Regions from separate parts of the Methylobacterium sp. 17Sr1-1 genome, predicted to be linked through region 2. Evidence: predicted binding sites of a transcription regulator. Region 2 holds the regulator's gene; the other holds the start of a gene.
The links. Region 2 encodes PhoB, which activates phosphate uptake and scavenging genes when phosphate is short. Its sites were predicted from a motif close to TGTCATNNANCTGTCAT; they were not measured.
Positions count from the first base shown of each region.

Region 1 (3,409 bases), 460 kb from region 2:
CCCGACATCGAGGAGGCCGTAGAGCCGCAGGTCCACCGGCACGGTCGCGTGCCCACCGTCGGGCTTCACGGGCGGGCTCCGGCGGGACGCGGGTAGGGACGTGCGGGCATCGAGGCGGTTCCCGGCTGGGCCCGGAACCCCGGGCCGATCGTTCGATCCCCCGGAGTAAGGGCGTGCGCGTGCGGGCGTCAACGGCTCGCGATCAGCCCGCCCGCGCCCCGCCGGCCGCCGCCTCGCGGGCCCGCTCCACCACCAGGCGCCGCTCGCGCCAGACCACGAACACGCCGGCCGCCGCCACGATGCCGCCGCCCACCGCGATCGAGGCCGTGGGGAGCTGGCCGAACACGAACCAGCCGATCAGCACCGACCACAGCATCGTGGTGTATTCGAACGGCGCGACCAGCGAGGCGTCGCCGTGGCGATAGCTCTCGGTGAGCAGGATCTGGCCGATGCCGCCGAGCACGCCGACGACCAGGAACAGCGCCAGGTCCGACCAGCCGGGCATCCGCCAGCCGAGCGCCAGGGTCGAGAGGCCGAGGAGCGAGGTGAACAGGAAGAAGTAGAGCACGATGGCGCCGGTGCGCTCGGTGCCGGTGAGCTTGCGCACCTGGATCGTCGCCGCCGCCGAGCAGCCAGCCGCCAGGATGGCGAACAGCGCGCCGGTCGACCCGCCGCCGCCGGTCCCGCCGAATTCGAGGTGGGGGGCGAGCGTGATCAGCACGCCGAGGAAGCCGACCGAGACGCCGGCCCAGCGATAGGCCTGGACCCGCTCGCGCAGCACGACGGCCGCCAGCACCACCACGAGGAGCGGCGAGGCGTAGCCGATCGCCACCGCGTCGGAGAGCGGCAGGAAGGACAGGCCGGCGAAGCCCGCGAACATCCCGCAGGCGCCGATGATGCTGCGCAGGACGTGGCCCTTGAGGTTCTGCGTCGCCACCGCCTCCCGCACGCCGCCCTGCCAGCGCAGCCACAGCAGCAGCGGCGCGATGGCGATGAAGGAGCGGAAGAACACGATCTCGCCGGTCGGGAACCGGTCGGCCAGCGTCTTCACGCCGGCGGACATCAGCGTGAAGGCCAGCGCCGAGAGGACCTTGAGCCCGATGCCGAGATAGGGGCGGGCGGCCGCTCGTCCCGACGCGCCAGATCCGGTGACCGACCGGCCGGGGACGACGAGGGGGGCTGCCATGGGCGGGGCGCTTTTCTTGAAACCGGGGGAGTGGCCGAGACCGCGGGAGCGCGGTGGGGCCGCTTGTCAGAACCACGAATCGCCACGGCCGAGGTAGAGGCGGGTGCGGGCGGCTGACCTGCGCAATCCGCATGATGTGGATTAAGGCTCCGCAAACGAATTCGAGTCCCGGTCCCCGGCCAAGGTTCCGCCCGCGGCAGCCGCGTCATCAAAGTGATACGCGAATAGGGTTTGGCTGGCGCGAGACGCCGCCAAGGAGATTGCACGTGGCCGAGGACGCCGACGCGCTGCGCGTGCGAACCCTGTTCCTCTCGGATATCCACCTGGGGACCAAGGGCTGCCAGGCCGAGCTGCTGCTCGACTTCATGCGCGAAGTGGATGCCGACGAGATCTACCTGGTCGGCGACATCGTCGACGGCTGGAAGCTGCGCTCGGGCTGGTACTGGCCGCAATCGCACAACGACGTGGTGCAGAAGCTCCTGCGGAAGGTGCGCAAGGGCTCGCGCCTCGTCTACGTGCCCGGCAACCACGACGAGTTCCTGCGCGACTTCCTCGACATGCATTTCGGCGGCATCGAGATCCAGGACCAGGTGCTGCACGAGGCGGCGGACGGCAAGCGCTACCTCGTCATCCACGGCGACCAGTTCGACCTCGTGGTGCGCCACGCCCGCTGGCTGGCCTATCTCGGCGACGGCGCCTACTCGGCGGCGCTCTTCGTCAACACCCACCTGAACTGGGTGCGCCGGCGCCTCGGCCTGACCTACTGGTCGCTGTCGGCCTGGGCCAAGCTGAAGGTGAAGAACGCCGTCAACTTCATCGGCCGCTTCGAGGAATTCTTGATCGCCGAGGCGCGCCGGGCCGAGGCCGACGGGGTGATCTGCGGCCACATCCACCATGCGGCGAGCCGCATGGTCGGCGACATGCACTACCTCAACACCGGCGACTGGGTCGAATCCTGCACGGCCGTCGTCGAGCATTACGACGGCACGATGGAGGTGATCCGCTTCGCCGAGTGGAAGCGGGCCCATGCCGAGGCCCCCACGCCGCTGACCTCCCACAGTCGCCAAGTCGCCGCGGGCGAGGTCGCCCCGATCGAGGAGTTGGCGCCCGCCGCCCGCGCCCCCCTGCCCCCGGCCGCCCAGAGCACCCGGGCCGTCGCGTGAGGCTCCTCGTCGCGACCGATGCCTGGCACCCCCAGGTCAACGGCGTCGTCCGCTCCCTCGAGCACATGGTGGCGGCAGGGCGCCGGCGCGGCCACGACCCGGTGATGCTGACGCCCCTCGACTTCGCCAACGTGCCGCTGCCGGGCTATGCCGAGATCCGGCTCTCGCTCGTCACCGCCCGTGGCGTCGCGGCCCGCTTTCCCGCCCTGGCGCCGACCCACGTCCACATCGCCACAGAAGGGCCGATCGGGCTCGCCACCCGCCGGGTCTGCCTGGCGCAGGGGCGCCCCTTCACCACCAGCTACCACACCCGGTTCCCCGAGTACCTCGCCGCCCGCCTGCCGGTGCCGGAACGCTGGAGCTACGCCTGGCTGCGCCGCTTCCACGGCGCCGCGAGCGGCACGATGGTGAGCACGCCCTCGCTGGAGCGCGACCTGTCCGGGCGCGGCTTCACCCGGCTGATGCGCTGGAGCCGCGGCGTCGACACCGGCCTCTTCCGCCCCCGCGACGGCGAGGCCCCGCCGGCCGCCCTGGCCGGGCTGCCGCGCCCGTTCTTCCTGTTCGTCGGGCGGCTGGCGGTGGAGAAGAACGTCGAGGCGTTCCTGCGCCTCGACCTGCCCGGCACCAAGCTCGTCGTCGGCGACGGGCCGGACCGGGCGCGGCTCGCCGGGATCGATCCCGAAGCCCGCTTCCTCGGCACCCTCACCGGCGAGGCCCTGGCCCGGGTCTATTCGGCCTCCGACGTCTTCGTCTTCCCGAGCCTCACCGACACCTTCGGCATCGTGCTGCTGGAGGCGCTGGCGAGCGGCTTGGCCGTCGCGGCCTATCCGGTGACCGGGCCGCTCGACGTGGTCGGGGGCACGGACGTGGGCGTCCTCGACCAGGACCTCGGCGCGGCGGCCCGCGCGGCGCTCGCGATCCCGCGGGACGCCTGCCGGGCGGAGGCCCTGCGCTACACCTGGGAGGCGAGCGCCGACCAGTTCTACGGCAACATCGAGGCCGCCCATGCCGACGGGATGCCGGCGCCGCAGCGCCGGCCGGGCCTGCCGCGGGCCCTGCC
Region 1 is NZ_CP029552.1:6,130,999-6,134,407, forward strand. Features, by position in the region: gene DK412_RS27965 (thiamine phosphate synthase) at 1-69, opposite strand, end outside; gene DK412_RS27970 (DMT family transporter) at 203-1,186, opposite strand; gene DK412_RS27975 (UDP-2,3-diacylglucosamine diphosphatase) at 1,453-2,349, shown strand; gene DK412_RS27980 (glycosyltransferase family 1 protein) at 2,346-3,409, shown strand, end outside.
Region 1: the regulator PhoB is predicted to act here: its motif matches at 1,390-1,406, upstream of DK412_RS27975 (UDP-2,3-diacylglucosamine diphosphatase).

Region 2 (3,409 bases):
GGTCTCCCGGGGCGGCCGTCGGTGCTGGCGTCGGCCCTGTTGGTCCTCGCAAGATAGGTCCCGCCCCGGCCCCCGGCAACGTTCCGGGCGCCGGCGACCGCCGGCCAGCCGGCCCGGTGCGTGGCACCGCGGCCACGTTTGCCACGGAGGTGCGTGGCGCTGCGGCCACGCTTGCCGGAGAGGAGGGCGTGGCGCTCCGGCCACGCTTGCCGAAGACCGGAGGGACACCCCCCGGCTGTCGGCGGCCGCAACGGCAGCGCAACCTGCGATCATGCGGCGCCCCAGTATGACACCCCCTCCGGGGTGATCCGACAAACCCTTGAAGGTGATAGATAATTTATGGGAGCGATCCGGCGTGGCCTTGGCGCGCGTCAGACTGGCGGCGCAACCCGGCCGGGTCCGGACCGCCGGGCGGCCGCGGGGAAAAACCGTCTCGGCGGGGGGCGGACTCTTGCGCGGGTGTTAGGCCGTCCTGTAGGTTCACCCCCGTCGCCACCGCTCCGGGCGTGGCGGCGATCACCAGCAGGATCGGACGGAGTCACCGCGCGGCCGAACGGCGTGCCGCTCGCGGCTGCGTGCCGATTCCATGGGTGATGTCGGGGGATTGGAGGCGGCGATGATGGATTCGGGTCCGAGCTGGACGAAGGAACGCGTCGAGCTTCTCAAGCGGCTGTGGAGCGACGGCCGCAGCGCCAGCCAGATCGCCGCCGAGATCGGTGGCGTCTCCCGCAACGCCGTCATCGGCAAGGTCCACCGCCTCGGCCTGGCCGGGCGCGTCGTGAAAGCCAACGGCACCGCGCCGGCCGGCGGCCGCCGTCCCCGGATCGAGGGTGAGTCCGCTGCCGGCGAGACCCCGTCAGTAGTGGCTCCCGCGCCGCCGGCACTCGCCCTGTATCAGACCGCATCCCCAGCCGACACCACCGCGCTGCCGGAGAGCGCCCGCGTCACCATCATGGAGCTGCGGGAATTCATGTGCCGCTGGCCGATGGGCGACCCGTCGACGCCCGATTTCCGCTTCTGCGGCGACCGCGCCATCACCGGCCTGCCCTACTGCACCCACCACAGCCGCATCGCCTACCAGCCCGCCGCCGAGCGCAAGCGCGACCGCAGGGTCGTCGGATTCCGCTGAAGGCCCGCACCCGGACGACCAATCCGGAGGCGGCGTCGCGCCCATCCCTTCCGATTGGTCGACCGTATCGCTCAAATCCTAACGAATCCTGTCCGGTGGCTCGCTCGAAGTGGAGTCGGCGCCGCCGCCCGGGAGCAGGCGACATCTCTGACACCCACCTCGTCATCCCGGGACCGCGCAGCGGAATCCGGGATGACCTGGAGAGTGGAGTGACCGATGGCCGGGCCGTCCAGATGGTACCGCTTGTTCCGAAGGCTCGGCCTCACGGCTCCGGCGCGAACATCTCGTCGAACGAGTAGCCGGAGCCGCGCACGGTGCGGATCGGGTCGGCATCGCGGCCGCGGTTGATCGCCTTGCGCAGGCGGCCGATATGCACGTCGACCGTGCGCTCGTCGATGTAGACGTCGTGGCCCCAGACGCCGTCGAGGAGCTGCTCGCGGGAGAAGACCCTGCCCGGGCTCTGCATCAGGAACTCGAGCAGCTTGAACTCGGTCGGGCCGAGATGCAGCTCGCGGCCGTCGCGGCGGACGCGGTGGCTGACCCGGTCGAGCTCGATGTCGCCGGCCACCAGCAGGTCGGCGACGTGGGCGGGCTTGGAGCGGCGCAGCAGCGCGCGGACCCGCGCCAGGAGCTCCGGCACCGAGAACGGCTTGACGATGTAGTCGTCGGCGCCGGTGGCGAGCCCCCGCACCCGGTCGCCCTCCTCGCCCCGGGCGGTGAGCATGATCACCGGCAGCCGCTCGGTCTCGCGGCGGGCGCGGATGCGCCGGCAGAGCTCGATGCCGGAGAGGCCGGGCATCATCCAGTCGAGGAGGACGAGGTCGGGGATCTGCTCTCGCAGGCGGATATCCGCCTCGTCGCCCCGGGCGACGGCGTCGACCTCGAAGCCCTCGGCCTCGAGGTTGTAGCGCAGGAGGAGGGTCAGCGCCTCCTCGTCCTCGACGATCAGGATGCGGGTACTCATGCGGGGCACTTCGGGCGGGATCCGGAGGGGGACCCGCGCCGGGCGCGAAGCCCGGCGCGGGCCGACCCGTCAGGCCTCCGGTTGGGGATCGAGGGTGGCGAAGCTCGAACGGTCGTTCTTGGGACGATCGGTCGGCAGCGTCTCACCGGTGGCGAGGTAGTGGATCGTCTCGGCGATGTTGGTGGTGTGATCGCCGATGCGCTCGACGTTCTTGGCGCAGAACAGGAGGTGCGTGCAGAACGTGATGTTGCGCGGATCCTCCATCATGTAGGTCAGGAGTTCGCGGAACAGCGAGGTGTAGAGCGCGTCGATGCCGCCGTCCCGGGCCCACACGTCGAGGGCGACGACGGTGTCCTGGGTGGCGTAGGCGTCGAGGACGTCCTTGAGCTGGCCCTGGACCAGCTCGTTCATGTGCTCCACGCCGACGACGATCTTCTGCAGCTGGACCTGGTCGGCGATGGCGACGACGCGCTTGGCGACGTTCTTGGCCAGGTCCCCGATGCGCTCGAGGTCGCCCGAGACGCGGATCGCCGAGATCGTCTCGCGCAGGTCGACCGCCATCGGCTGGCGCTTGGCGATGAGGAGGATGGCCTTCTCCTCGATCTCGCGCTGCAGGCCGTCGAGGCGCTGGTCGACGGCGATGACGCTCTGGGCGAGGGCGGTGTCGCGGCGCAGGAGCGCCTGGCCGGAATCGGCCACCATCTTCTCGGCGATGCCGCCCATCTCGGCGATGCTGCGCCGCAGGTTCTGCAACTCCTGATCGTAGGAGGTGACGATGTGGTTCGACATGAGGGCTGACTCCCCGCGATAGGGTGGAGCTTACGGTCAGCGCCGGCCCGGGCCGGGCCGGCGCAACGAGGCGTCGGGTCTCAGCCGAACCGGCCGGTGATGTAGTCCTGGGTCTGGCGCTTCGACGGGTTCATGAACAGCCGGTTGGTCGGCCCGAACTCGATCAGTTCGCCGAGATACATGAAGGCGGTGAACTGCGAGATGCGCGCCGCCTGCTGCATGTTGTGGGTGACGATGGCGATGGTGAACTCGCCCCGCAGCTGCTCGATCAGCTCCTCGATGCGGCCGGTCGAGATCGGGTCGAGGGCCGAGGTCGGCTCGTCGAACAGGATCACCTCCGGGCGCTGCGCCACCGTGCGGGCGATGCAGAGGCGCTGCTGCTGGCCGCCGGACAGGCCCATGCCGGACTGCTTGAGCTTGTCCTTCACCTCGTCCCACAGAGCGCCCTTGCGCAGGGCCTCCTCGACGCGGACGTCGAGATCGGCCTTGCCGAGGCGCTCGTAGAGCCGGATGCCGAACGCGATGTT
Region 2 is NZ_CP029552.1:47,969-51,377, forward strand. Features, by position in the region: gene DK412_RS00210 (GcrA family cell cycle regulator) at 617-1,129, shown strand; gene phoB (phosphate regulon transcriptional regulator PhoB) at 1,392-2,093, opposite strand; gene phoU (phosphate signaling complex protein PhoU) at 2,163-2,882, opposite strand; gene pstB (phosphate ABC transporter ATP-binding protein PstB) at 2,963-3,409, opposite strand, start outside.